2 regions of the Bradyrhizobium sp. USDA 336 genome follow, and region 2 is predicted to be linked to the other one. Evidence: riboswitches for the same ligand, from Rfam matches in the RefSeq annotation. Region 2 holds a riboswitch; the other holds the start of a gene.
What was found. A riboswitch is a leader RNA that binds a small molecule or an ion and turns the genes downstream of it on or off. The one in region 2 is predicted to bind S-adenosylmethionine.

Region 1: linked by a shared signal. The riboswitch ahead of ABIA45_RS30285 (O-succinylhomoserine sulfhydrylase) and the one ahead of ABIA45_RS31160 (homoserine O-acetyltransferase) in region 2 are both predicted to bind S-adenosylmethionine.

Annotation. Positions count from the first base shown of each region.
Region 1 covers NZ_JBIYDC010000002.1:6,253,062-6,267,620, reverse strand. Annotated here, with positions in the region: gene ABIA45_RS30335 (alpha/beta fold hydrolase) at 1-963, shown strand, start outside; tRNA gene ABIA45_RS30330 (tRNA-Gly) at 968-1,041, opposite strand; gene ABIA45_RS30325 (methylated-DNA--[protein]-cysteine S-methyltransferase) at 1,216-1,794, shown strand; gene ABIA45_RS30320 (helix-turn-helix domain-containing protein) at 1,804-2,643, shown strand; gene ABIA45_RS30315 (VOC family protein) at 2,702-3,061, shown strand; gene ABIA45_RS30310 (SRPBCC family protein) at 3,206-3,607, shown strand; gene ABIA45_RS30305 (hypothetical protein) at 3,721-4,191, shown strand; gene ABIA45_RS30300 (MATE family efflux transporter) at 4,188-5,630, opposite strand; gene ABIA45_RS30295 (hypothetical protein) at 5,797-6,849, opposite strand; gene ABIA45_RS30290 (2'-deoxycytidine 5'-triphosphate deaminase) at 7,063-8,199, opposite strand; SAM riboswitch at 8,280-8,359, shown strand; gene ABIA45_RS30285 (O-succinylhomoserine sulfhydrylase) at 8,435-9,622, shown strand; partial or broken gene ABIA45_RS30280 (SGNH/GDSL hydrolase family protein) at 9,693-10,683, opposite strand; gene ABIA45_RS30275 (SGNH/GDSL hydrolase family protein) at 10,696-11,475, opposite strand; gene ABIA45_RS30270 (OpgC domain-containing protein) at 11,475-12,731, opposite strand; gene apaG (Co2+/Mg2+ efflux protein ApaG) at 12,927-13,319, shown strand; gene ABIA45_RS30260 (Hsp33 family molecular chaperone) at 13,506-14,513, opposite strand.
Region 2 covers NZ_JBIYDC010000002.1:6,422,131-6,436,689, forward strand. Annotated here, with positions in the region: gene ABIA45_RS31105 (response regulator) at 1-349, opposite strand, end outside; gene ABIA45_RS31110 (MJ0042-type zinc finger domain-containing protein) at 387-1,265, opposite strand; gene ftsE (cell division ATP-binding protein FtsE) at 1,470-2,129, shown strand; gene ABIA45_RS31120 (ABC transporter permease) at 2,122-3,090, shown strand; gene ABIA45_RS31125 (YdcF family protein) at 3,163-3,867, shown strand; gene ABIA45_RS31130 (1-acyl-sn-glycerol-3-phosphate acyltransferase) at 3,879-4,649, shown strand; gene ABIA45_RS31135 (gamma-glutamylcyclotransferase) at 4,646-5,257, opposite strand; gene ABIA45_RS31140 (DUF2125 domain-containing protein) at 5,368-6,552, shown strand; gene ABIA45_RS31145 (prephenate/arogenate dehydrogenase family protein) at 6,672-7,607, opposite strand; gene hisC (histidinol-phosphate transaminase) at 7,604-8,701, opposite strand; gene ABIA45_RS31155 (chorismate mutase) at 8,736-9,584, opposite strand; SAM riboswitch at 9,742-9,821, shown strand; partial or broken gene ABIA45_RS31160 (homoserine O-acetyltransferase) at 9,916-11,119, shown strand; gene metW (methionine biosynthesis protein MetW) at 11,122-11,784, shown strand; gene ABIA45_RS31170 (alpha/beta fold hydrolase) at 11,901-12,764, opposite strand; gene ABIA45_RS31175 (TIGR02594 family protein) at 12,979-13,632, shown strand; partial or broken gene ABIA45_RS31180 (MOSC domain-containing protein) at 13,751-14,540, opposite strand.

The sequences.
Region 1 (14,559 bases), 170 kb from region 2:
GCCAACGGCATCAGCCTCAATGTCGCCGAGCAGGGCGACGGGCCCATGGTGCTGCTCTGCCATGGCTTTCCGGAAGGCTGGTACTCCTGGCGGCATCAACTCGAGGCGTTGGCGGCGGCCGGCTACCACGCGGTCGCACCCGACATGCGCGGCTACGGAAAGAGCGACCGGCCCGAAGCGATCGATCAGTACACGATCCTTCATATGGTCGGCGATCTCGTCGGCGTGCTCGACGCGTTCGAGGCGAAGCACGCCGTCATCGTCGGACATGACTGGGGCGCGACAATCGCTTGGCACACGGCGCGCCTGCGGCCCGATCGCTTCCGGGCCGCCGCGATCCTCAGCGTACCGTATCGGCCGCGCAGTCCGGTGCGGCCGACGAGCGTCATGCCGCAGACGGCGGATGCGCAGTTCTATCAGCTGTACTTCCAGGAGCCAGGTATCGCCGAAGCTGAGTTCGAGCGGGATCCTCGCGCAACACTCGGCGCCATGCTCTTTGGCGGCTCCGGCGAAGGGGCGGCCGCGATCCGCGCCAATGCAGAGCATCAGGGGCGAACGGCCGCCGTCGGCATAGTCTCCCGCAAGGACGGCATGCTACCGAAGGTGCCGGTGCCGCTTCCGTCCTGGCTGAGTGCCGCCGAGCTCGACCACTACGCTACCGAGTTTGCGCGCAGCGGCTTTCGCGGGCCGCTCAATTACTACCGAAACATCGATCGCAATTGGGAGCTGATGGCAGCATTCGAGGGCATGCAGGTGGTGGTGCCCTCGCTCTTCATCGCCGGCGACCACGACATGGTCATCTCCTTTCCCGGTGCCGCCGAACATCTCGCCAACATGAAGCAATGGGTGCCGCAGCTGCGCGAAATCAAGATGCTGCCCGGCTGCGGACATTGGACGCAGCAGGAGCGGCCGGCGGAGGTGAACGCGGCGATCGTCCAGTTTCTGAAAAGCCTACCGAACTAAAGGCTGGAGCGGGCGAAGGGAATCGAACCCTCGTATGCAGCTTGGGAAGCTGCCGTTCTACCATTGAACTACGCCCGCGGATGCGCAAGCCCGCGCCCCTCCTGATTAGCCGAGACGGCGCCTGCCGCCAAGCGGTTTGGCGCGACTGGCGGGGCAGTTGTTAACGTCCTGATAAGATTCCAGGTGCGCCGGATTGTGGCGGTGTTATGATCGCTTTTCCGGGGAGAAACGTGCACTGAGTGGGGCGTGTGCATGGTGGGGCGGGCTTACGCGATATTCGACACGGCCATAGGCCGTTGCGGCATCATCTGGAGCGGCACCGGCGTGGTCGCCGTGCAATTGCCGGAGGCGCGGGAGATCGACACCCGCCGCCGGATTTTCCAGGTCCATCCCGAGGCGCGGGAGCAGCGCCCGTCCGAGAACGCCGAGCTGGCGATCGAGGGCATCACGGGCCTGCTGCAAGGTCACGATCCCGACTTCTCCGAGGTCAGCCTGGACGCCGGCGGGGTGCCCGGCTTCGACCGGCGCGTCTACGAGTACGCCTGCAGCATTCCGCGCGGGGAGACACGCACGTATCACGAGGTCGCCCGGGCGCTGGGCGCCTCCGGCGCGTCCTATTCCGTGGCGCAGGCGATTGCGAAAAATCCCTTCATGCTGATCGTGCCCTGCCACCGGGTGCTGGAGGCTGGCAATTACACCGACCGGCTCTCGCCCTATGGAGGCGTGATCTCCAAGCGGCGGCTGCTGGCGCTCGAAGGCGCCCACCCCATCGCCAGCAAGACGCTGTTCGAGGTGCTGCTGCCGGTTGCTCCGCCGCGGGCGCCTACCTAAATACGCGGGATGCACGCCACCACGTTGCTGACGACGCCCTCGATCACGGCATCCGAGTTTCGCTGCGATGCGGGCCCGGACGACACGCCGTTTGCGGAATGCCGCACCGGCCATTCCATCGCCTATGTCCGCTCCGGCAGCTTCGGCTGCCATTGCCGCGCCGGCTTCTTCGAGCTGGTGGCGGGCTCGATGCTGATCGGCGCCCCCGGCGAGGAATACACCTGCACGCATGAGCACGTCTCCGGCGACGTCTGCCTCGGCTTCTTCCTCAGCGAGGATCTGGTCGACGCCCTCGGCGGGCGGCGCGAGGTCTGGCAGATCGGCGCGACGCCGCCGCTGCCCGAGTTGATGGTGCTGGGCGAGCTGGCTCAGACGGCAGCAGATGGCAACAGCGATCTCGGTCTCGACGAGATCGGCCAAATCCTGGCCGGCCGTTTTGTCGACGCCGTCTCGGGCAAAGCGCGCAAGCCGGCCACCCCCACCGCACGCGACCGCCGCCGCGCGGTGGAGGCGGCGCTGTGGATCGACGACAATTCGCATGCCGAGCTCGACCTCGAGCAGGCTGCCAAGCAGGCGGGATTGAGCCCGTTTCATTTCCTGCGGCTGTTCTCGGCCGTGCTCGGCGTCACCCCGCATCAATATCTCGTGCGCTCGCGGCTGCGCCACGCGGCACGGCTGCTCGCTGACGACGACATCCCCGTCACCGACATCGCCTATGACGTCGGCTTCGGCGATCTCTCCAATTTCGTCCGCACCTTCCATCGCGCCGCCGGCGTGTCGCCGACCAAGTTCCGGCAGGCGTCGAAGGGGGAGCGCAAGATTCTCCAAGAGCAGCTTGCCCTCAACTGACTAGGGTCGTCTCCGGCGCGTGTCCTTCGCGGCACGCTTCTTCGCAATGGAGACGAACATGTACGACCACATCGGATTGCGCGTTGCCGACCTCAACGCCGCCACGCGCTTCTACAGCGCGGTGCTGGCGCCGCTCGGCTTTGTCCTGTGCTCGAGCGGCGACGGCTATGCCGGCTTCGGGCCGAAGGGCGAGCCGGCGCTGTGGCTGCACCTGAACAAGGGCCGCAAGGCCGACGGCGTCCACATCGCCTTCCGCGCCGGGGATCATGACGCGGTCAAGGCGTTTCACAGCGAAGGCCTCAAGTGCGGCGGTCGCGACAATGGCGGCGCCGGCCCGCGGAAGGATTACAGCCCGACCTATTACGCGGCGTTCCTGATCGACCCTGATGGCAACAATGTCGAGGCGGTTTGTGTGTGAGCGCTAGCCACTCGCTCCGTCATTGCGAGGAGCTCTTGCGACGAAGCAATCCAGACTGCTTCCGCGGATACAGTTCTGGATTGCTTCGCTGCGCTCGCAATGACGGCATCTGTGGCACCACTTATCGCAATCAAGGATACCTTCATGGCCTCCATCCACAACGACATCTCCCTCCCCGCCCCCGCGCGCGACGTCTGGGGCGCAGTGCGTGATTTCGGCGCGCTACATCAGCGGCTGGTGCCGGGCTTCGTCACGGCGTGCACGCTCGATGGCGATGCGCGCATTGTCACCTTCGCCAACGGCTCGGTCGCGCGCGAAGTGCTGGTCGACTGCGACGATGCGCGGCGGCGCCTCGTCTATGCCATCAGCAACGAGCGGCTGAGGCATTACAGCGCCTCGGTGCAGGTCATTGTCGAGGGCGAGACGAGCTGCCGCCTCGTCTGGATCATCGACATGCTGCCGAACGAGCTCGCGCCTTACGTCCAGGGGCAAACCAAGGAGGCGGTGGCCGCCATGCACAAGGCGTTTCCGCCCGCGGCAGCCTGATCGTTCACTGTGAGTTTTCTCACAGAGCTCCGTCCTCGCCGGCCCTAACCATGCCCGCGTGCGTCCGGTTGGCTCTGCTCTCCCGGCGGCGCCACGCACGCGAGGAGCATGCCATGAGAGGTGCGGACAAGGTGATCTGCCAGGCAGCTGCAATGCTGCTGCTGTTTTCAATCTCGAGCGTGCCGGCAAAAGCGCAATTCCTCGGCGGCGGCGGTGCCGGCGGCGAGGACATGATGACCCCGATGGCGCCGATGCTGGAGATGATGAAGGCGAAGATGGGCAAGCGCCGCTTCGCCATGCTGATGCGGACCATGGGCCCGATGATGAGCCGCATGATGGAGAACGGCGGCGGCGGGCTCGGCGGCTTGATGGGCGGCGGCGGCAATTTCGGCGGCGGATTCAGTGCACCGATCTACGGCGGCTACGCGCCGATGGGCGGCGGCATCATGCCGGTCGGGATCGGCAGCATGGGCGGCGGCGACATCATGGGCATGCTCGGCGGCAGCGACATGATGGCGATGATCCCGCAATTGATGCGGCTCGCCAATACCGGCGGCGGCCATCGCCGACACAAGCGTCGCTAGTCGGCAGCCGAAAGCGCCGGCTTGATCGCAGGCTTCGTCTCGCGCGGTCCCCAGCGTGTCAGCACGACGCTGGAGCACGACAAGAGGCCGAGCACGACCATCGAGCTCGCGGCGAGCCAGAAGAAGCTCTGCGCGCTGGCGCCGTGCCTCGACAGCCACCAGCCGATTCCGGCGATGTAGATCAGCCGCGCGGTCTGCGCCAGCACCGGGCCGATCACCTTGGCCGCGCCTTGCGAGGAAAAATACATCGTCGTCGCAAGACCGAAGAAGGCGTAGAACGGCCCGACCGTCGAGAGATATTGATGGCTCGCCGCGCGCACCGCCACGCTGTCGGTGAACATGTTGACCCAGAGATCGGGGAAGATCGCAACGAGGCACGCCGGCGCACCGACCGCCACGAAAGCGGCAACGCTGGCGGTCCAGGCGATGCGCCGGGCCCGCGCGATGCGGCCGGCGCCGATCGCCATGCCGACCATCGGCACGCAGGCGATGCCGAACGAGAATGCGATCGAGGTCAGCAGGAATTCGAGCCGCGCGCCGACGCCGTAGCCGGCGAGGATCGCAGTGCCGAACTGCGCCAGCATGTGGGTGAAGATCGAGATCGTCAGCACCGATTGCAGCGGCGAGAAGCAGGCGATGGCGCCGACCTTGAGGATGTCGAAGAACATCGCCCATTGGATGCGCAGGCCGCGCAGCTTCAGTGTGATCCGCGCGCGGCCGGAGAACAGGTACCAGCTCATGATGCCGATGTTCATGGTGTAGGCGATCAGCGCGCCGGCGGCGACGCCGCGCATGCCGAACTGCGGCACCGGCCCGAGCCCGAGGCCGAGCGTGCCGCCGAGCACGATCTGCCAGGCCGCGGAGTTGAGGATCAGGAACGACGGCAGCTTCATGTTGCCGGTGCCGCGCAAGATGCCCGCCATGGTGTTAAGCAGCCAGGGCAGCACGGCGCCGCCGAAGAACACCTGCGTGTAGGCGATCGCATGCGCAAGCACATCGCCGCGGCCGCCGAGCATTTCGAGCAGCCTCGGCCCGAAGATCAGCATGCCCAGCATGAAGACGAGGCCGAAGCTGATGCCGATCAGCATCGCGTGCACGGCCAGGATGCCGGCGCGCTCGCGGTCCCCGGCGCCGAGCGCACGCGCGATGGCCGAGGCCACCGCGCCGCCCATGGCGCCGCCGGACATCGTCATCGTCAGAATGATCGTCGGAAACACCAGCGCCATCGCCGCCAGCGCCTCGACGCCGAGCCGGCCGACATAGGAGGTCTCGGCGATGACGACGCAGATGCCGGCCGACAGGCCGATCACGTTCGGCCAAGCGAGCGAGAGCAGCGTGCGCAGGATCGGCCCGTCGGTCAGCGCGCTTCTGATCGGCGGCGGAGGCGGCGGCAGCGGGCGCTCTTGCTCATCGACCGGGATTTCGGCGATGTCGGACATGTCCTCTCCCGGGCGCAAGCGCCATTTGCAGCGCAGCAATCACTTGGTGTGCCAATGGATTCGTTCGCGCGAATGGCGCAGCTGAAGCGTGTTAGCACGGCGCGCGGTGCTTCCGCCTGCGCCTGATGCAGGCGTGCCCTGCGGCAGCGCATTTCAAGCGGTGGAATTACTCGATCGTCCACACCAGCGGCGGACGGCCGCCTACCGCGGTGCGCATCTGCACGCCGATATGCCGGCCGCAGCCTGCGGCGAGACCCTCGAACAATCCCTCCAGCACCTTCGCGCAGGCGCGGTGGTAGTCGGCGATGTCGTCCATCAGCTTCCAGCTCTGCTGCCGGATCTCGAACGTGCCTTCCGATTGCGTCATCTCGGCCGCATCATCCTGCGCAGCGAGCATCGCGTTCAGGAACAATGCGAATTCTCGCGCGCCGCCGCGGGTCGTCGCCAGCGCCGCGGCGACCTCGTCGAAATATTGCATGCCGATCAGCTTGCCGGTGAGGTGCAGCAGATAGCCGGCATCCTCCGGGCCGAACAGCTGCACCATCACGGGCGCGGCGGTGCGGACATATTCCATCGCGTAATTGCGATAGGCCTTTTCCAGCCGCGGTTTTGGCCAGCTCGCGACCGGCAATGCGGGCGCCGTCTTCGCATCGAACAAAGGTGCTTCGAGGTGGCGCGCGAACACGAGGCGCTGGTCAAGCTCGAGCGGATGGTCGTAGAGATGATAATAGCCTTCGAGCCCGTCCTGACCGTCGACGCTCTGCTTGGTGCAGACGAAACCGAGCCTGAGATCGCCGAGAGCCGCGCCATTGTTGGCGTGCCAGCCGCGCAGCATGGCGCGGGAGACCTCGCCGGGGATGCCGCAGATCGCGGTGCCCTTCCAGATCCAGCGCGGCGGCGGATAGCGGATCCAGGCTTTGGTGTCGCTCTCATACATGTATTCGACGTGCACGCCGCCGATCCAGTTGGAGAGATAGTGGTATTGCGCAGCCGCGACCGCCGGCGGCAGATGGTCGATCCCGAGCTTTTTGAGCCCCGGCAGGAAGCGTTCCTGCTGCTGGCGACGGAACACGCGGAAGACGAATTCTGCCGCATCCGCCGTGCCGCGGCGCGTGACGATTGTGAGGATCAGCCCGGTGAAACAGGCGTGATAGAGATCGGCGATCGCACGCCAGCGCTTCCATTGCGCTTCCTGCGCGAGGTCTGGTGCGGTGGTCATGTTCGCTCCCGGCTTGTTGTTTTGCGGGAGTGTGTCATCGCGGATCGGGTGACGCAACCAGACGCGATCTCGGTGTCATCGCCCGCCTTGTGCGCCATTGCGCACTGGGACGGGCGATCGAGTACTCCGAGATGGTCATGCTTGAATCGAGAGGCCGCGGCGTACTGGATTCCCCGCCTCCGCGGGGAATGACAGCGGTGGGTGAGGTTAGCACTACACCCTGAAATGCTTGCTGAGCTTCAGGCCTTGCGCCTGGTAGTTGGAACCGATGCGCTGGCCGTACATGGCGTCGGGGCGGGCCAGCATCTTTTCGTAGACGAGGCGGCCGACGATCTGGCCGTGCTCGAGGATGAACGGCACCTCGCGCGAGCGCACCTCCAGCACGGCGCGCGATCCCAGCCCGCCTGCGCCGGCATAGCCGAAGCCGGGATCGAAGAAGCCGGCATAGTGCACGCGGAACTCGCCGACCAGGGGGTCGAACGGCACCATTTCCGCGGCGTAGTCGGGCGGCACCTGCACCGCTTCCTTGGAGGCGAGGATGTAGAACTCGCCGGGGTCGAGGATCAGGCTGCCATCGGGGCGCGCCGAAATCGGCTCCCAGAAATCCTCCACCGCGTAGCCCGCGCGGCGGTCGACATCGACGACGCCGGTGTGGCGCTTGGCGCGATAGCCGACGAAGCCGCTCGCCTTCTCGCCGGAGAGATCGACCGAGACGGCAACGCCGCCGGAAAGATCCGCATCGTCGATGTCGACGAGACGTTCGCTGGCGTGCAGCGCATCGAGCTCGTCGGCATTGAGGATGGCATCGCCGGTGCGGAAGCGCACCTGGCTGAGACGCGAGCCCTCGCGCACCAGCACCGGAAACGTCTTCGGGCTGATCTCGGCATAGAGCGGGCCGTGATAGCCGGCGCCGATCATGTCGAAGCGACGGGTGCCGTCGGCGATCACGCGGGTGAAGACGTCGAGCCGGCCGGTCGAGCTCTTCGGATTGGCGGCAGCGACGATCTCGGGCGGCAGCGCGAGGCTCTCGAGCAGCGGCACGATGTAGACGCAGTTGGTCTCGAGCACCGCGCCGTCGGCGAGGCTAAACTCGTGCAGCTTCAGCTCGTCGATGCGCTCGGCCACGGTGGCACCGGGCCCGGGGAGGAAGCTGGCGCGGACCCGATAGGCGATGTCGCCAAGGCGCAGATCGAGGCTCGCCGGCTGGATCTGGCTCTCGACGAAGTCGTAGGCGGGCAGGATGAGACCTTCTTCCGCCATCGCCGCGATCGTGCGGTCGGGCAGGATACCATTGGCGTCGGCGGCGACCGTGAACGTCAACCGGGGGTCCTCATCAGGGGTCGAATGCATCCGGCCATGCCGGAAATACAAGTCTTTTACGGCTATCCGATGGACGCCTTGACGGAAAGGGCATTGCGGAATATGAGCATCACTTATCCCGTGGTGATTTGAGCCGGCCGGCTTGCAGCCACGTTAAATAAGTCGCTAAACAGGCCGGGGACCTCTGTGATCCCGGCCCGTGGAGATATCCAGGCCGGTTTTTTTGTGACCGTTTTGCCTCGACGGTCATGTCGGAGAGGGTCCTATGTCGAAGTCGTCTGCTGCCTACCGCCCCGAAACCCGCCTGGTCCATTCCGGCACCCTGCGCTCGCAATATGGGGAGACCTCGGAGGCGCTGTTCCTGACGCAAGGCTATGTCTACGCCAGCGCGGAGGAGTGCGAGGCGCGCTTCAAGGGCGAGGATCCCGGCTTCATCTATTCGCGCTATTCCAACCCGACGATTGCAATGTTCGAGCGCCGCATGATCGAGCTCGAGGGCGCCGAGGCCGCGCGCTCGGCGGCAACCGGCATGGCGGCGGTGACGACCGCGATCCTGGCGCCGCTCAAGGCCGGCGATCACGTGGTCGCCTCCCGTGCGCTGTTCGGCTCCTGCCTCTACGTCATCCAGGACCTGTTGCCGCGCTACGGCATTGAGGCCACGCTGGTCGACGGGCTCGATCTCGACCAGTGGCAACGGGCGCTGAGGCCCAACACCAAGACGTTCTTCCTGGAGAGCCCCACCAACCCGACGCTGGACGTGCTCGACATTCCCTCGATTGCCGAGATCGCGCACAAGGGCGGCGCGCGGCTCGTCGTCGACAACGTGTTTGCAACCCCGATCTGGCAGAGCCCGCTCGCGCTCGGCGCCGACGTCGTCGTCTACTCCGCAACCAAGCACATCGACGGCCAGGGCCGCTGTCTCGGCGGCATCATCCTGTCCTCCGAAGCCTTCATCGCCGAGCACATCCACAATTTCATGCGCCAGACCGGCCCGTCGATCTCGCCGTTCAATGCCTGGGTCCTGCTCAAGGGACTGGAGACGCTGGGCGTGCGCGTGCGCGCGCAGACCGACACGGCCGCGCGCGTCGCCGAGGTGCTGGCGAGCCATCCCAAGATCTCGCGACTGGTCTATCCCGGCCGCGCCGATCATCCGCAGGCGGCGCTGGTGAAGAAGCAGATGCGCGGCGGCTCGACGCTGGTCGGCTTCGAGGTGAAGGGCGGCAAGGCGGCGGCGTTCCGTGTGCTCAACGAATTGAAGCTCGCCAAGATCTCCAACAATCTCGGCGACGCCAAGAGCCTCGTCACGCATCCGGCGACCACGACGCATCAGCGCCTCAAGCCGGAAGACCGCGCCGCGCTCGGCATCAGCGAGGGCTTCATCCGCTTCTCGGCGGGGCTGGAGCACGCGGATGACCTGATCGAGGATCTCACCGCGGCGCTGGAGAAGGCGTGAGGGCGAATGGCGAATAGTGAGTGGCAAATGGACCCAGCCCTATTCGCTACTCGCCATTCCCTACTCGCCTCTACATCGGCCGGTACGTTCTCACATCGGCGGGCACGCTCACACCGAGCTTGATCTGGCCGACGGAGCGGATGATGTCGTCCCCGAGCAGCTGGGCGAAGCAGGCATAGCCCCAATCGTTCATGTGCAGGCCGTCGGCGATGACGAAGCTCTCGACCGGGATCGACTGGTTCTCGTGCCAGTCGCGCATCACCTCGAAGCGGGGGAAGATACCGACCTTGCGGAGCTCGGCGACGTTGCCGAGCAGCTTGATCATCTTGCCGGCGCTCTCCTTGCGCTGGTTGACGGCCGGCGAATATTGCGGATCGACCAGCACGATGTCGGTGCCGCCGGCGGCCTGAATGCGGTTGATGCCGTCCTCCACCAGCTTGACGGTCTCGCCGGGATCGAGATTGCGCAGCACGGCGTTGGTGCCGACCTGCCAGATCACGAGATCCGGATGCCTGTCGATCACCTGCGTCTGCAGACGCTTCATCATCTCGGGGGCGTCCTCGCCGCCGACGCCCGCATTGATGACGCTGATGTCGGCGGTCGGATAGTGCCGGCGCAGCTGCGCGGCGAGACGATTGGGGTAATTGAACTCCGGCGAGCTCGCGCCGAACCCTTGAGTCGACGACGAGCCGAACGCGACGATGACGACGGGCTGGCCGGCGGCCAGCTTGCTCGCGACATGCGGCAGCGAGCCCATCGCCTTGGAGCCGCCCTTCGGCGGCAGGCAGGGCACCCGGCTGAAGATGTCGGCGGCGGACTTCGCGACCTCCTTCACCTTGTCGATGGCGCGCGAGGTGACGCCGCGCTGCTCGGGCGACCTCGCGGCGACGGTGGTCTGGGACGGCGCTGCGGGCGCGGGATCAGGCGACTGGGCGGGTGCGGGGGTCGCCGGCTGTGCAGCCGGCGTCTGCGCATGCGAGGCGGGGCGTCAGCAACAACAGCACTGCTGTTGCAGGCACGGCCAACCATGACGTCAGGCAAAAAGGGCGGAGAGAACTCATTAACGCTAGACCTCAATTTTGCTGCTGGGCCGGCTCCAGATGAGCAGCGTCAATCACGAACTGTGCCAACGCCCGGCCGAGGCAATCATGGACCTGTTTCGCCAGCTCAGGCCCGCGGGACGGGTTGAACAGGTCGAACTGGCCCTGTTCATTCCACTGCCGCATGATCGCGAAACGATCGAACAGCGGGATGTCGTGCTCCTGTGCCACGACGCGCATATTATCGAGAAAAGGCTGCGCCGAGATCATGGTCTCGGTGCGCGGGCTATATTGCAAATTCATCAAGACGACGTCCGCCCCTGCCTTTTGCAGCGCAACAACCCCGTCGGTCACCGCGCTACGAAATTCGTCGGGATCGATGGATCGGATAGCATCCACGGTCCCGGTCTGCCAGATGACCAAAGTAGGCGTTTTTGCTTCCATCAGCTTAACGAAGGTGGACGCGGTCTCCTCTGCCGTTTTCTTGCTCTGTATTTCTACGGAGACGTGCACCGGCTCGGAGGGCGGCAGCTTCTCCTTGAGGATCGCCTCCATGCGCGCCGGATAGGAGCTGCTCTCCGACGACGGAATCGTGGTCGAGCGGCTGCCGATCACCAGGATGTCGAGCGGTTTGCCGGCCTTGATCGCCTCGGCGACCTTGGGCAGCTGGCTTTCACTGGTCAGCAGATAGGACGGCAATTCGCAGGCCGCAGGCACAGGGGATGCGGCAGACGCGGCATCGCCCGCGCGCGCCGTGGGCGCGGCGAGGTTACCGCACAGCAGGACCAGGCTCAGGAGAACCTTCGCCTTCATCAGCCCCCTCCCGCCAGATCGGCGTTGCCGACGGCGTTCTTGGTTTTCGCACCGCTCTTGTCAGCCACACGCTTGTACCACGAAATGATCCACGCAACTCCCCACATGATCAGGATTCCGGAGAGGCTAATCAACGCATGCATCACCGGCCCGCCGGAGATTTCGGCGAGGACGAAATGGCCGGCAAAGGCCAGGAAGACGCCGAGGCAGAAGATCTCGAGCGAATGCTGACCACATAGAATCAATGGTCGTAGCCAGCGCGATTTCAAGCCCGGCCAATCGCGGGGCAGGAAGCGTACGGTCAGCGCCGCCAGCGCCAGGAAGTGCGCGAAGCGCAGCACGTCGAGGTCGGTCTTGTCGATCGGATACATCCATTGTTCGATCTGCTTCGGCATGAACTGGGAGAGCTGGGGCACGTACCAGGTCAAGGTCACGTAGAACGCCGCGATGAGATAGGCGATCGAGATCCACATCGTCACGGGCGAGGCCAGGATGCCCGACATGCGACGCGCACCTCCGAGCGCGCACCAGGCACCGAACACGAACAACAATTGCCAGGCGAAAGGATTGAAGGCCCAGAAGCCGTTCGGATAGGCCGACAGGTAAAGGTCGTACTCCCAGGTCACCGCGTAGAGCAGGACCGACAGCCCGAGCGTGACGTCCGGCCGCCATTTCATCGACCACAGGATCAGAGGCAGCGCCAGCATCAGCACGATGTAGAGCGGCAGCACGTCCATGTTGACGGGACGGAAGCGCAGCAGCAGCGCCTGCACGATGACGACGTCGGGCTGCTTGAGGAAGTCCATGATGCCCATCTCTTCGGTGTAGAGCGGGTTCTCGAACCTGGTCGCGACATAGGAGATCTCGGCGAGGAAGATCGTGAACAGGAAGACGTGGGCGACGTAGATCTGCCAGACCCGGCGCAGGATGCGCGCGGTGGCGATGAGAACGCCGCTCTCCAGCATGGCCCGGCCATAGACGAAGGCGGCGGTGTAGCCGGAGATGAAGATGAAAATTTCGGTGGCGTCGCTGAGGCCGTAATTGCGGATCGTGAACCAGGTCAGCAGACTGGGCGGCAGATGGTCGATGAAGATCAGCCATAGCGCGAGCCCGCGGAACAGATCGAGTCGGAGCTCGCGCTCGCCGATGGCGGGCAGCGTGATGGCCGGCGCTGCGGCGCGCGCCTTGGTCCCTGCGGGCTTGGCGCCCGCGGTTCCTGCGATGGTCGATCCCGTCACTTGGTCGGCAATGGTCATCGGGGCCTGGAAACCCTTCCGCAAATCGCGACATTGAAGCAGTGTAATGGTCCGGCTGTCGTCTCGCAAAGCGTCCGGATCACATCAGGGTGTCTCCCTCGGTGGTGTGCTTTCCCGCCAATTCTGGCGGGACGATGTCGCCAAGGCGCCCGCGGGGGTTTGGTTCCCGGGGCGGATTTCGGTATGATGACAGCCATGTACCGCGCCGTGACCCGCCAGATCGAAGTGACCGTCGAGCCGAACTTTGTTCCGGAGCAATCGTCGGCCGACCGCTCGCGCTACTTCTGGTCCTACACCATCGTCATCACCAATTCGGGCGAGGAGACCGTGCAGCTCAAGACGCGGCACTGGATCATCACCGATGCCTCCGGCCGCCAGCAGGAGGTGAAGGGCGAAGGCGTGGTCGGCGAGCAGCCGATCCTCGCCCCCGGGGAGCGCTTCGAATACACCTCCGGCGTGCCGCTCTCGACCGCCTCGGGCTTCATGACCGGCCGCTACCAGATGGTCAGCGAAACCGGCGAGCGTTTCGAGATCGACGTGCCGACATTTTCGCTGGACAGCCCCGACAACAAGCGGGTGTTGAATTAGGGAGGCGAGTTCGCCGTAACACTCACAACTGTCATGCCCCGGCTTGACCGGGGCATCCAGTACGCCACGGCCTCTCGTTTCGATCAGCATCGTCTCGGAGTACTGGATCGCCCGATCAAGTCGGGCGATGACACCGCGCGTGTGGCACTGCTCCACTCGTCATTGAGTGCAGCGACGCGGATAGGCTTACGCGTCCTCGACGCCCGCCTCGTGCGGCGTGAACTGGTACACCGACGAGCAGAATTCGCAGGTGACGACGACCTTGTCGTCCTTGACCATGGCGGCGCGGTCGTCGTGCGAGAAGCTCTTGAGCATCGCGGCGACCGCATCGCGCGAGCAGGAGCACCGCGCCTCGAGCACCTGCGGATTGAACACGCGCACGCCGCGCTCGTGGAAGAGGCGGTAGAGCAGCCGCTCGCCGGAGAGCTCGGGATCGATCAGCTCGACGTCCTCGACGGTCTCGATCAGCGAGCGCGCCTCGACCCAGGCATCGTCCTCGGCGACGCTGTGCACCTCGGTGCCGTTGGGCGCATCGCCGGGATGCAAGTCCGCCTGCCGCGCGCGCTCCGGCGCCTTCGGCAGAAATTGCATCAGCATGCCGCCGGCGCGCCAGCGATGCTTGCCGCCGTCGCTCGAGCGCCACTCCTCGCCGACCGCGAGGCGCACGCGCGTCGGGATCTGCTCGGAGCGCAGGAAATATTCATGGGCGGCGTCTTCCAGGCTGCCGCCGTCGAGCGCAACCAGGCCCTGGTAACGGCTCATGTCGGGGCCCTGGTCGATGGTCATGGCGAGATGGCCGCGGCCGAGCAGCGTGCCGGAATCCTTGGTCGTGCCCAGGCGCGAGGCGTCGAAGCGCGCATAGGCGCGCAGGCGGTCCGGGGCCTTGTAGTCGACCACCAGGAACGACACCGGACCGTCGGTCTGGGCCTGAAGAATGAAGCGGCCCTCGAATTTCAGCGTCGAGCCGAGCAGCGTAGTCAGCACGATGGCCTCGCCGAGCAGCTTGCCCACGGCTGCGGGATAATCGTGCTTGGTGAGAATGTCGTCGAGCGCGGGGCCAAGCCGCACCAGGCGCCCGCGCACGTCGAGCGCGTCGACCTCGTAAGGCAGCACGGCGTCATCGATCGGAACCGATGATGGCGCGCGAACCGGGCCTTCAGGCCCGGTTTTCATGTCAGGAGATTGGGAAACCATGGCGCTTTATCTGGGGTCGTTCGATGCAAATTGAAAGAGGCACGCC
Region 2 (14,559 bases):
CGGCGACCGCCGTGCGGATATCCGCGACCGAGAACGGCTTGGTCACGACGTCATGCACCAGCGCGTTCAGGTTCGAGGCGCGCTCGCGCTGGTCGGCAAAGCCGGTCATCAGCAAGATCGTCAGGTCGGGGAAATCGCGCGCGGCGGAGAGCGCCAGGGCGATGCCGTCCATCACCGGCATCTGGATGTCGGTGAGCAACAGATCGAAGGCGCCATCCTCGCGGGTCAGGATCTCCAGCGCCTCGGCACCGTCCTGGGCGGTGACGGTCTCGTGGCCGTCCATGGCGATGGCGCGCGCCACCAGCGTGCGCATCGAATCCTCGTCGTCGGCGATCAAGATCTTCGGCATGAGACGAACCTTGGTATCAACCTCCCCTGGGGGGCGATTATATGCTGCCGCCGGCAATGTCGCGCCGGTTGAAGAAACGAACGTCGATGTTGCGGCCCTCCGGCGGCGGCGAGGCCAGGCGCGAGCGGAAGAAGGCGCGCTCACCGGGCCGCAGCACGGTCTGCTCCAGCACCGCATTCCAGGCATAGATCTCCGCGCCCTGGGCGTCGCGCACGGCAAAACGCAGTCGCGGAATGTCGAGCGGCTTCTTACCCTCGCCGACGATCACACCCTCGATCACCAACACCTGCTTACCGTCCACAGTCTCGCTGGAGAGCTTGACGTCCTTGAAGGCGAGACCCCGCAAGTTCACCTCGAGTCCGACCATCTTGTAGAACGCTGCCGTCTGCGGCAGCAGCCGCACCACGTCGCCGCGCCAGAGCACCAGTGCCAGCACCAGCGCGCCCATCGCGGCGCAGGCGGTGGGCAGGCCAAGATAGGGTTTGCGCGGAGCTGTGGTGGCGACCGGGCGGCTCACCCGCGCGCCGCGGCGAGGGAATAGGCTGCGGAACCAGGACTGGTGCTGCGCGCCGACGGCCTCCTCTTCGGCCTGCCGGGCCGCTGCCGACCATTCGTCCTCGGTCTCGCGGGCCTGCTCGTCCGGCCAGTCGCTGGCGATCGATGGGCTATCGACGACGGGCGCATCAGTGGCGCCGTCGTCCTTGGCATAGGAGTTCCATTGCTCGGCGAGGTCGGACTGGTCGTCGGCTCGGCTGGCCGCGGCCATGGCCGGAACGGACGCCTCCTCGATGGCATCCTCGGCGTGGGCGATCCAGGTCTCCTTGCAGCGGGAGCAGCGGACCGCCCGCCCGTTCGCCCCAAGGCTCGCGAGCTTGATGGCGTAGGATGTCATACAATGGGGGCAGACGATATGCATGGACGAGCCTTGATGCATGAACGAAGGTCTTGAACGGAGGTCTTGGACGGGTCTTGACGATGCCACGGTCGCGGAGACCGGGCGCCCCTTATGCTACTGGGCGACCGTTAACGAACCGGAAACCATAACGGCGGCAAAACCCGTTGATCGCGTATGGCGGAGCGCCGCAATGCGGCCCGCGCCCCCTCTCGAACGGAGCTGAGCTTGGTTCGGTTCGAAAATGTCGGATTGCGTTACGGTCTGGGGCCGGAGATTTTGCGCGACCTCACCTTCCAGATTCCCGCGCATTCCTTCCAGTTTCTCACCGGGCCGTCAGGTGCCGGCAAGACGTCCCTGCTGCGCCTGTTGTTCCTGTCGCATCGACCGACGCGGGGCCTCGTTAACCTGTTCGGCCACGACATCTCGCAACTCGGCAAGGACGAGATAGCAGACCTGCGCAAGCGCATCGGCATCGTGCTCCAGGATTTCCGCCTGCTCGATCACATGACGACCTATGAGAACGTCGCGCTGCCGTTCCGCGTTATGGGCCGCAGCGAATCGAGCTACCGCAAGGAGGTGATCGACCTGCTGCGCTGGGTCGGCCTCGGCGATCGCATGGACGCGCTGCCGCCGATTCTGTCGGGCGGCGAGAAGCAGCGTGCCGCGATCGCGCGCGCCGTGATCTCGCGGCCGCAGCTGCTGCTCGCGGACGAGCCGACCGGCAGCGTCGATCCGACGCTCGGCCGCCGCCTGCTGCGACTCTTCATCGAGCTCAACAAATCAGGCACCGCCGTCATCATCGCCACCCACGACATCGGGCTGATGGACCAGTACGAAGCACGGCGGCTGGTGCTGCACCAGGGACGGCTGCACGTCTATGAGTAGGCTGGACGAGCGCGGCGTGCTGGTCGACCTCGGGCAGGAGCGTCCGCAGCTTCCGGCCAAGGCGCGCAACATGTCGCCGATCGTGCCGCGCGCCTCGATCCACGGCAGAGCGCTCCTTGCGGTGGTCGCCATCATGACCTTCCTCGCCTCGATGGCCACGGGCACGGTGCTGCTGGTGAGTGCCTCCGCGGCCGAATGGCAGTCGGACGTCGCGAGCGAAATCACCATCCAGGTTCGCCCGCAGGCCGGCCGCGATCTCGAGCGCGACACCGCAGCCGTGGCGGAAGCGATGCGCACGCAAGCCGGCATCGTCGAGGTCAAGCCGTTCACCAGGGACGAGAGCGGCAAGCTGCTCGAGCCCTGGCTCGGCACCGGCCTGTCGATGGACGATCTGCCGGTGCCGCGCATGATCATCGCGCGCGTGCAGCCGGGCACGCCGCTCGATCTCGGCGCCTTGCGCGCGCGCGTGGCGCAGGTCGCCCCTAGCGCCAGCGTCGACGATCACCGCGCCTGGATCGAGCGCATGCGCCTGATGACGAACGCCACCGTGCTGGCCGGCCTCGGCATCCTCGCGCTCGTCATCGTCGCAACCATCATCTCGGTGTCGTTCGCGACGCGCGGCGCAATGGCGGCGAACCGTCCGATCGTCGAAGTCCTGCATTTCGTCGGCGCCGGCGACCGCTACATCGCCAATCACTTCCTGCGTCATTTCCTCAGGCTGGGCCTGGAGGGCGGCGTGATCGGCGGCGGCGCCGCCATGCTGATGTTCGGCTTCTCCGAGTCCATCGCAGGCTGGTTTTCCGGCACCCCCGTCGGCGACCAGTTCGCCGCGCTGCTCGGCACCTTCTCGCTGCGCCCCTCCGGCTACATCGTGCTCGCGGTTCAGGCCGTCCTGATCGGCGCCATTACCGCAGTCGCCTCGCGCCAAACGCTGTTCGCGACGCTGAACGACGTCGACTAGGGTTGAGAAACCGGACTCCACTTCGCCTCAAAACATCCTAAAATCGCTCAGGTAAGGGATCACCGACATCGCATGAGCTCGCCGACCGACGATCGATCGCCGAAACTGCCGCGCGGCTGGCTGCGCGCGGCAATCGTGTCGACGATCGCGCTCGCCTTCGTCGGCGCGGCAGCGGGCTTCATTGCGTTCCTGGCGCAATTGCGCGGGGCTGAGAAGGTACCCGATCGCAAGGCGGACGGCATCGTGGTGCTGACCGGCGGCTCCTCGCGGGTATCGGACGCGATGGAGCTGCTGGCTGCCGGCTACGGCAGGCGGCTCCTGATTTCCGGCGTGCATCCGACCTCGACGGCGAACGACATCTCCCGCACCTTGCCGGAGAATCAGTCCTTCATGACCTGCTGCGTCGACCTCGACCGCACCGCGCTCACGACCCGCGGCAACGCAGCGGAGGCGCGGCGCTGGGCCGAGGGACGCCGATTTACGTCTCTGATCGTGGTCACCTCGAACTATCACATGCCGCGCGCGCTGGTGGAATTCTCGCATGCGATGCCGCGGACGACGCTGATCCCGTTCGCGGTGGTCGGCGAAAAATGGCGCGAGGAGCCGTGGTGGATCTCGGGCTCGACGCTGCGGCTGCTCCTGTCCGAATACGTCAAGTACGTTGCGGCCGAGCTCAGGGTGCGACTGGAGGATTTCGGGATTGACCTTTGGCCCGAGATGTCGGAGCAGCCTGCAGGTCAGCAACCGAAGCGGCCCGCCACCGCGCAGGCCAATTGATCGGACCATCGATGTTCCTGATTTTCCTGCGATCGCTCGTGTTCAACGTGCTGTTCTACGCCGTGCTGGTCTGTCTGGCGATCGTTGCGCTGCCGACCTTTGCATTGCCGCCGCGCGCCATGCTGACGGTGGCGCAATGGTGGGCCAAGGCCACGCTGGTCCTGATGCGCGTGGTCTGCAACATCAAGGTGGAATTCCGCGGGGTGGAGAAGATCCCGACAGGACCGCTGCTGATCGTGGCCAAGCATCAGTCGTTCTGGGAGACCTTCGTGCTGCCGGGCTTCTTCAACCGGCCAATCTTCATCCTCAAGCGCCAGCTCATGCAGATCCCGGTGTTCGGCCAGTTCCTGGTCAAGACCGGGATGATCGCGATCGACCGCAATGCCGGCGTGAAGGCGCTGCTCGACATGACGCGGCGCGCGCGCGAGGCGGTGCGCAGTGGAAAGCAGCTCGTGATCTTTCCGGAAGGCACGCGCCGCGCGCCAGGCGCGCCGCCCGACTACAAGACCGGCTTCGCGCAGATCTATTCCTCCTGCGGCGTGCTGTGCCTGCCGGTGGCGCTCAATTCCGGCCTGTTCTGGCCGCGCCGCACCTTCATGCGCTATCCGGGCACGCTGGTGGTGGAGTTTCTCGAACCGCTGCCACCGGGACTACCGAAGGACGAATTTCTCGCGCGCGTGCAAACGGCGATCGAGGACGCGACCGCCCGCCTCGTCGAAGCGGGGCGAAAAGAGCAGGAGCAATTGATCGGCTCGGCGCCGAGCTACGCGCCGACGGGTTAGCGGCTTTCGCGATCTTCGTCCCGATCCGCCGCGTGCAGCGAATGCGCATCACCATGCAGCATCAAGGCAAGCTGATGCAGCTGCCTGTCGCGAAAGCCTTCGGCCTCGATCGCCTTCACCGTCGCGGTGACGTAGTCGCGGTTGGCGCCGGACTGGCCGTGGCCCTGCACCACGTGGCGGTGCTGTTCGGCAAGCGAGAGGCGGCCGGCATATTGCACATGGCCGCGGTCGACGACGTAGGCGAGCGCGGCGACGCGCTGGCGCGCGTCGTTCTCCAGCCACACCGAGCGCATCACCTCGCGATAGACCGAGGTGACCTGCTCGCGTGCGCGCAAATATGCGACCACTTCGGCACGGTTCTTCTCGGCGACGCGGAAGGCGATGCCGCGGCAGGCGCCGCCGCGGTCGAGTCCGAGCACCAGGCCCGGCTTCTCCGGCGTGCCGCGATGCACGAAGGAATAGACGCAGAGCGCGCGATGCTCGCCGACCAGCCGCGCCGGGACGCGCTCCTCGAAATCGAAGCCCGGCCGCCACATCAGCGAGCCGTAGCCGAACACCCAGAGGTCGTCCTTGGCTGTGGTGACGGAGGGGAGGGTGATTTCGGACATTTCGGGGACGGCTACCAGAACCCTGCGCCCAAGCGAAGCGATTTCTGCGCCTTTCGTCGCAGGCCCGCCCCGCTTACATTTGCCTGAATCTGGCGTCAAAGGGTCGCCGCATGTCCAATATGACCGTTGCCACTGGCCGCCGCTCCCGCTGGGGCCTTTTCATCGCCCCCGTTCTCGTCCTGGTCCTCGCCGTCGGCTGGACCTGCTTCTGGTTCTATGCGGCTTGGCAGGCCGAAATCGTCGCCGACGCCTGGCGGGCGCAGGAGGCCAAGGCCGGCCGCATCTATGATTGTGCCAAGCGCTCGATCGCCGGCTTCCCGTTCCGCTTCGAGGTCCAGTGCTCCGGCGCCAGCGTCGCCTTGGTCTCGCAGAACGCGAGCAAGACGCCGTTCACGGCCAAGCTCGACAACATCCTGGTCGTGGCCCAAGTCTACGACCCCAAGCGCATCATCGCCGAATTCGCAGCGCCCGCCACGCTGATCGACGGAATTACGCAAAACACCTTCTCCGTGAATTGGAGCAAGGGCCGCGCCAGTGTGGCGGGTCTGCCGGCTGTGCCGGACCGCGCTTCCATCGTGTTCGACGATCCCACCCTCAACCGTCTCGACGGCAGCGTGCAGGTGCCGCTGGCGCGTGCCAAGCAGATCGAACTGCACGGGCGCCTTGCCGACGGATCATCGCCGGATCGTCCCGTGATCGAGACCGTGCTGCATGTCGCGCAGGGCAGCATTCAGGGCGTGCATCCGCTGCTTGCCGAGCCGTTCGAGGCGGACACCCGCGCCAAGATCACCGGCCTTTCCGACCTCACGCCCAAACCGTGGCCGCAGCGCTTCCGCGAGATCCAGGCCGCCGGCGGTCACATCGAGATCGTGCAGTCGCGCATTCAGCAGGGCGAGATGATCGCGGTCGCGGCCGGCACGCTCGGCCTGTCGCCCAACGGCCGGCTCGACGGCGAGTTGCAGATGACGGTGACCGGCCTCGAGCGCGTGATCCCGGCGCTCGGCATCGAGAAGATGCTGGAGGAGGGCGTGCCGCAGGCAACGCTCGATCGCCTCGCGCCCGGCGTGAAGTCGCAGGACCTCAACAATCTGTTCGGCGCGCTAGACCGCGCCGTGCCGGGCCTCGGCAAGGTCATCAAGCAGAACGCCAATGCGGGCGTTGCCGCCGGCATCAATTCGATCGGTACCGAGAGCACGCTGGAAGGCAAGAAAGCGCGGAGCTTCCCGCTGAAATTCGTCGACGGTGCCGTGCTGCTCGGCCCGGTCAAGGTCGGCCAGATCCCGCCGCTATACTAGTTGGCTCCCGTAGCCCGGATGGAGCGTAGCGCAATCCGGGGTTCTTGATCACAGCTGGCACTGTCCCGGATTACGCTTGCGCTCCATCCGGGCTACGCAGCATTGTCCGGGCTACAGGCTCACGGCTTCTTCAGCGCCGCATGCGGCCGGCCGAAATCGGGCGCAGCGGAATCCTGGCCGATCTCGACGATGCCACGGCGGATGGCGCGGGTGCGGGTGAAGTGGTCGAACAGCGCCTCCCCGTCGCCGCGGCGGATCGCGCGGGTGAGCTTTGCGAGATCCTCGGTGAAGGTGCCGAGCATCTCCAGCACGGCCTCCTTGTTGGCGAGAAAGACGTCGCGCCACATCGTCGGGTCGGAGGCCGCGATGCGGGTGAAATCGCGAAAACCGCCGGCGGAGAATTTGATCACCTCGGATTCCGTCACCTGCGCCAATTCGTCGGCGGTGCCGACGATGGTGTAGGCGATCAGATGCGGCAGGTGGCTGGTGATGGCGAGCACGAGGTCGTGATGATCCGGCGTCATCACCTCGACCTTGGCGCCCATCGCCGCCCAGAACGCGCGCAGGTGATCGGTGGCCGCTACGTCGGTGCCATCAGGCGGGGTCAGGATGCACCAGCGGTTGATGAAGAGCTCGGCAAAGCCGGAATCCGGGCCGGAATGCTCGGTGCCCGCCACCGGATGCGCCGGCACGAAATGAATGCCGCTCGGCAGATGCGGCGCCATGTCCCTGACCACCGCGCCCTTGACCGAGCCGACGTCGGAGACGATCGCACCCGGCTTGAGATGCGGCGCGATCTCCTGCGCCACGGGTCCGCAGGCGCCGACGGGAATGCAGAGGATGACGAGATCGGCGTCCTTCACCGCTTCGGCATTAGTCGCCACGACCTGGTCGACGATCCCGAGCTCGGCAACGCGGGCACGCGTCTTCTCCGAGCGCGCAGTGGTGACGATTTCACCGGCAAGCCCCTGGAGCTTCGCAGCGCGGGCGATCGAGCCGCCGATCAGGCCGAAGCCGATCAGCGCGACGCGCTGGAAGTGCGCCTGCGCGCTCATTTGCCCGCCATGAAGTCGCGCAAGCCCTCGACCACGAGGCGGTTGGCCTCCTCGGTGCCGATGGTCATGCGCAGCGCATGCGGCAGGCCGTAATTCTTCAAGCCGCGCAGCACGAGCCCCCGCTTGGTCAGGAAGGCGTCGGCGTCATCGGCGGTCCTGCCCTTGTCGGTCGGGAAATGGATCAGCACGAAATTGGCGACGCTCGGCGACACCTTCAGCCCGAGCTTGCCGATCTCCTCGGTGAGCCAGTTGCGCCAGGTCTCGGTGAACTGCTTCGACATCGCCTGATGCGCGGTATCCTCGATCGCGGCGACCGCGGCATACATCGCCGGCGTCGACACGTTGAAGGGACCGCGGATGCGATTGACCGCGTCGATGACGTGCTCGGGCCCGAACATCCAGCCGATGCGCAGCGCGGCAAGGCCGTGGATCTTGGAGAAGGTGTGCGTCACCACCGTGTTCTCGGTGGTGGCGACGAGCTCGATCCCCATCTCATAGTCGTTGCGCGAGACATAGTCGCAATAGGCGGCGTCCAGCACCAACAGCACCTGCGAGGGCAGGCCGGCGCGCAGCCGCTTGACCTCATCGAACGGCAGATAGGTGCCGGTCGGGTTGTTGGGGTTGGCGAGCCAGACCAGCTTCGTCTTCGGCGTCACGGCCTTCAGGATGGCGTCGACGTCGGCGGTCAGGTTGGTCTCCTGCGCGATGACGTTCCTGGCGCCGACCGCCATGGTCGCGATCGGGTAGACCAGGAAGCCGTGCGTGGTCGAGATCGCCTCGTCGCCCTGGCTGAGATAGGTGTGCGCGAGCAGGTTGAGGATCTCGTCCGAGCCGGCGCCGCAGATGATGCGGTTGGGATCGAGCCCGAACGAGCGGCCGATCGCCTCGCGCAGCACGCGCGAGGTGCCTTCCGGATAGTCTTCCAGATGATCAGCCACGCGCTTGAAGGCCTCGATCGCCTTGGGCGAGGGGCCGAACGGCGTCTCGTTGGCCGAGAGCTTGAACACCTTGCGGCCCGGCTCCGGCACCGGGCTCTTGCCGGGCGTGTAGGGCGCAATATCGAGAATGCCGGGATTCGGCACGGGGCGGGACATCTTGGACTCCGGATAGGCTGGGCTGCTCGCGATTTTACGATTTCGGCCCGGTCGGGGGCACCGTATAGCGCGTTGCGTGGCTGCCGACGAGGGCCACAGAGCGCACCGAGGCCCCCGCCTCGATCAGGGCAGCCCTGACCTTGTCGATGCTGGTCGCGCCGGTGACCGAGACCAAGAGCGCCGCGCCGTCGAAGGCGGTGTCGGGCACCGCCACGATCTCGGCGAGCGGCGACAGCGCGCGGGCGACCTCGGCGTTCCATCCCGAGACGCTCACGCTGAAAGTCTCGACCTCCGTCACCAGGGCGCTGTCGGCGACGCGCGAGATCGCGAACACCGGCAAGGCGGCCGGATGGTCGGCGCGCTCGATGAAGGGCATCCGTGCGATGATCTTCGGTGCGCCGTCGGCTTCCAGCTCCAGCCACCATGGCGTGCGGCTCGAGGTCGCCGAGACCAGCGCCAGGTCGCCCTTGGATTTTGCCACCGCCTCGACCGCGGCCTGTGCGCTGAAATGCGCGACATAAGGCACCGTGAAGCCGAAGTGGAAGCGCGCGGAATCCCGCATTGCCGGTTCGCTCACCGAGACGTCGGCATGCACCGAGAACGGCGCCTGCACATAGGTGAACGTCGAGATGATGACGCGCCAGATGCTCTCGACCGTGTCGAGCGGCAGGATGCCGCGATGACGCTGCACGATCTCGCGCATCATCGAAGCTTCGCGCGCGGGCCGGAACGCCGAGCCGACCTCCTGGGTCTGCTTCACCTGGATCAAGCGATCGATGATCTCGCCGCGCTGCATGAGGAGGCGATGCATGCTCTCATCGATCGCGTCGATCTCCTTGCGTAATTCCTGCAGCGATGCTGGCGCGGGCGGACGTTGGGACATGTCTGGTCGTCGATCGTTCCGATGGGGGATGTCCTGATTAGGCAGTCGTGGTGGCGAAAGCAAAGAGAAATGACGTGCTTTGCGGGCGTTGCGGCAGAGGCGATTTGGGCCGGATCCGGGCCGCGACTTGACGAAAACCGCCCAAGACGGTAGCTTTTGCCCGTTCCGTGGTCATTTGAGCCGGCCGGCTTGCAGCCACGTTAAAAAACTCGCTAAACAGGCCGGGGACGCTTCCGATCCCGGCCGAACCTTTCGTTCAGGCCGGGTTTTTCATGGCCTGATGTCAGCGGCGCGGTCGAGCAGCCAGTCGCAAACGAGGTCGATGTCCGAGATGGGTAGCGTCAAGTCGATACCGAGTCCTGCGATCAGCGCCGATGAGCGATCGCACGAGGTGGATCATCCAAGCTCGCTGGTTGCGCATTTCGGCACTGAGCAGCCGCTGCGGCTCGATTGCGGCGTCGATCTCTCCCCGTTCCAGATCGCCTACCAGACCTATGGCGAGCTCAACGCCGATCGCTCCAACGCCGTGCTGATCTGTCATGCGCTGACCGGCGACCAGCATGTCGCCAACGTCCATCCGGTCACCGGCAAGCCCGGCTGGTGGGAGACGCTGGTCGGCCCCGGCCGCCCCATCGATCCCAAGCACTACTTCATCATCTGCTCCAACGTGATCGGCGGCTGCATGGGTTCGACCGGGCCGGCGTCGATCAATCCCGCCACCGGCAAGGTCTGGGGCCTCGACTTCCCCGTCATCACCATTCCGGACATGGTGCGCGCGCAGGCGATGCTGATCGACCGGCTCCGGCATCGACTCGCTGTTTGCCGTCGTCGGCGGCTCGATGGGCGGCATGCAGGTGCTGCAATGGACCGCGGCCTATCCGCAGCGCGTGTACTCCGCGCTGGCGATTGCCTGCGCGACGCGGCACTCGGCGCAGAACATCGCCTTCCACGAGCTCGGCCGACAAGCCGTGATGGCCGACCCCGACTGGCACGGTGGCGGCTATGCCGATCGCGGCATCCATCCGCATCGCGGGCTCGCGGTGGCGCGGATGGCGGCGCACATCACCTATCTCTCGGATGCGGCGCTGCACCGCAAATTCGGCCGGCGCATGCAGGACCGCGAGCTGCCGACCTTCTCGTTCGACGCCGATTTCCAGGTCGAAAGCTACCTGCGTTACCAGGGCTCGTCCTTTGTCGAGCGCTTCGACGCCAATTCCTATCTGTATCTGACGCGGGCGATGGACTATTTCGACATCGCCGCCGATCACGGCGGCGTGCTGGCCAAGGCCTTCGCCGACATCAAAACCCGCTTCTGCGTGGTCTCCTTCACCAGCGACTGGCTGTTTCCGACCTCGGAATCGCGCGCACTGGTGCACGCGCTGAATGCCTCGAGCGCCCGGGTGTCGTTCGCCGAGATCGAGACCGATCGCGGCCACGACGCATTCCTGCTCGACGTGCCCGAATTCTTCGACATCTCCCGGGCCTTCCTGCAATCGGCAGGCAAGGCCCGCGGGCTCAACCTCGAGGACCGATAGCGATGTCCGTGCAGGAAGTGTTGCCGCTGGACGGCGTTGCGGCCAGGCCGTCCGGTGATTATCGCGCCGATCATCTGCTGGTCGCCGAGATGGTCAAGCCGGGCTCGAAGGTGCTCGACGTCGGCTGCGGCGACGGCGATCTGCTGCAGCTGCTGGAGACCCGCGGCATCGACGGCCGCGGCATCGAATTGTCGCGCGAGGGCGTCAACCGCTGCGTCGCCAAGGGGCTTGCGGTGGTGCAGGGCGATGCCGACACCGATCTCGTCAACTATCCCGACGATGCCTTCGACTACGTGATCCTGTCGCAGACGCTGCAGGCGACGCGGCAGCCGAAGGTCGTGCTGGAGAACCTGCTGCGCATCGGCCGCCGCGCCATCGTCTCGTTCCCGAATTTCGGGTTCTGGAAGATGCGGCTCCAGCTCCTGATCGGCGGCCACATGCCGCGCACGGAGAATCTGCCGGCAACCTGGTACGACACCGCCAACATCCATTTCTGCACCATCAAGGATTTCGTGCAGCTCTGCGACGAGATCAACGTCAAGATGGAGCGCTCGGTCGCGCTCGATCTCTACGGCCGCCCGGTGCCGCTGAACCTGCCCTGGTGGGTGTGGAACATGTTCGGCGAGCAGGCGGTGTTCTTGCTCAGCCGCGGCGGGGGGAAATAGCCCTCTCTCCGTCATTCGGGGGCGATGCGAAGCATCGAGCCCGGAATCCATCGTCCAACAGCGCCTGCAGCCGATGGATTCCGGGCCTGCGCCTTCGGCGCATCGCGGAATGACAGCTAGTGGGGAGCCAGCGACCGCGGGTCCCGCACCGGCCAACGTCCTGCTTCCACCAGCGTCACGAACCGCTCGACATTCTCATTGAACAGCGCGGGCTCCTCCAGGTTCAGCACGTGGCCGGACTTCGGAAACATCGCGAGCCCCGCCGCGGGCAGGTGCTTCTTCAGGAACAGGCTGGCGCCCACGCACGGCTCGTCCTCGTCGCCGCAGATGATCAGCGCGGGTGTTGCCACGCCTCTGATCGCGTCCGTCATCGTGTAGATCGAGGGACGGCCGCCCTGGAATCCGCGCATGGTGCGCGCCGATCCCTTGGCATCGTGCCGCGCCAGTGCGGCGTAGAAATCGGCATGCCCGCGTGGATCCTTCACCAGGAACGGAATCCGGCTCGGCGCCTCGCGCGTGACTTTTGCGACCTCGGCGGAGCCCAGCGTCTCGAACTGCTCGGCATTGGCGCGGCACTGCGTGCGCCAGGCCTCCAGGTTCTCGAGCTCCGAGCCGGAGCCGACGCCGGCGAGCGTCATCGACAGTGCGCGCTGCGGCGCGTTCAACCCGATCTGCAACGAGGAATAGGCGCCCATCGAAAGACCGACGAGATGCGCGCGCTCGATGCCGAGATGATCGAGCACGGAAAGCGCATCGGTGTAGAAGTGCGTGTAGGTGTAGACCTCGCCGTCAGGCACGTCCGATGGCGTGTAGCCGCGCGCTGAATATGTGATGCAACGATGGCCACGCGAGAAGTAGCGCATCTGCGGCTCCCAATTGGTGTAGTCGGCCGCGAACTCGTGCAGAAAAATTATCGGCGTTCCCTGGCCCGCCTCCTCGAAATAGATGCGGACGCCGTCCCTGGTCGTGGCGTGGGGCATTAACCGTTTCCCTCTGTTTCAAGCCGTGTTCGAGGATCGCAGTTAATTCTGTTGTCGGCAATGCGGCAGCAGCGCCGAGCACGGACACAAAATCATTGCAGCCATTCGCGGGCGTTGCGTCTTTTTTCTCGCCACATCGGGCGGCTTAACGGCCAAACGGATGTCGGCCATTGCACGGGCAGGCGGGAAGTGGGGGTGTCAAGAAGGATGAAGAATGTTCGAGTTGTTTGCGTCTCGCCTGTCGCGTTGTGTTGTCGCGCTGGCGCTGTTCTTCGCGGCGTTCGCCGTGTTCGTTTCTCCGGCCTCGGCACGGCCGTATCATCGTCATAGCGCAGAGCGGCACGGTTACGTGCATCACGCCAGACATCATCACCACCGTCACCATGGCCATCATTCCCGCAGTTCGCGCTTCGAGCGCAGCGCGGCGCAATTGCAGGCAAGCGGCTTCGCCGACACCCAGGCGAGCTATGATCCGAATGCCAATGCCAGCGGTGCCGGCATGAACGGAGGCTTCAGCGGAGGATCGGGTCTCGTCTCCGAGGCGCGCCGCTATATCGGCGGCAATCCGACCGGCCGCGGTCGCCTGTGGTGCGCGCGGTTCATGAACATGGTGCTGGAGCATACCGGCCATCGAGGCACCGGCTCCGACATGGCGAGCTCGTTCGCGCGCTACGGCACGCGTGTGTCCGGTCCGCAGGTCGGTGCCATCGCCGTGATGTCGCGCGGCCGCCGCGGCGGTCATGTCGGCATCATCACCGGCATCGACGCGCAGGGTAATCCGATCATGATCTCCGGCAACAACGGCAACCGCGTCCGCGAAGCCCCGGTCTCGCGCGGCAAGATCTATGCGTATGTGATGCCGAACTGACGGTGAGCTGTAGCGACGATCTCGTAGGGTGGGCAAAGCGAAGCGTGCCCACCACTTCCCTCCGCCCGGCGAGATGGTGGGCACGGCGCAAGAGCGCCTTTGCCCACCCTACGGCAGCTTAGATGAGCTTCGGCTCTTCCACCGCCACCACATCGCCGACGCCGACGTCACCGTCGGCGATCACCTCGGCATAGATGCCGCAGTCCATATGGCCGAGACGGCGCGAGAGCGTGGGCGGAATTTCGAGATCGCGCTTGGCGGTCTCGGGGTCGACATTGGTGGCCCGGGCAGCGGACGATGCGCTTGATCACCTTCAGCCGGGCCTGTCCGATCGCGAGCGTCTGGCCGACGAGGTCGAGCTCCGACCAGGCCGGCCAGCCTTTCACGTAGAGATTGGCGCGGAAGCGCAGCGGGTGCACGGCGACGCCGCCGAGCATGGTCTCGATGGCGCGGACGCTGTTCAGATTGATGATGGAGACGACCTTGCGGGCGACGTCGGAGAAGCTGTGGTCGCGGCCGGAGAGAATTTTGGGCGGGCCCTTCAACTCGGGCTGAAAGTTCTCCGTGAAATAGGCCTCGATGGCGGCGCGCCCGGCGGCGGTCTCGAGATCGCCGCTGGCGACGATCTGTCCGTTCTTGCGGATGGTCAGCACGTTGGTTTCGTCGTCGAACCGGCTGACGAGCTCGGCCAGCCGCTCATTGCGCGCCAGCATCAGAAACTGGATTTTCGGCTTCCATTCGGGCGCCTCGGGGTTGAACCCGCTCGGGCCGTTCTCGATGGCGTAGCGGCGGTCGGCCGGCAGGGTCTGACCGACCCGCAAAGGAACGTGCGAGAGGCGTTCCGGCGTCAGGCCCTTGATGGGATAGCGGTAGAGGCCGGTGATCTCGGCGGTATGGTTGGCTGTCATGCCGCTACTTAAGGGATTC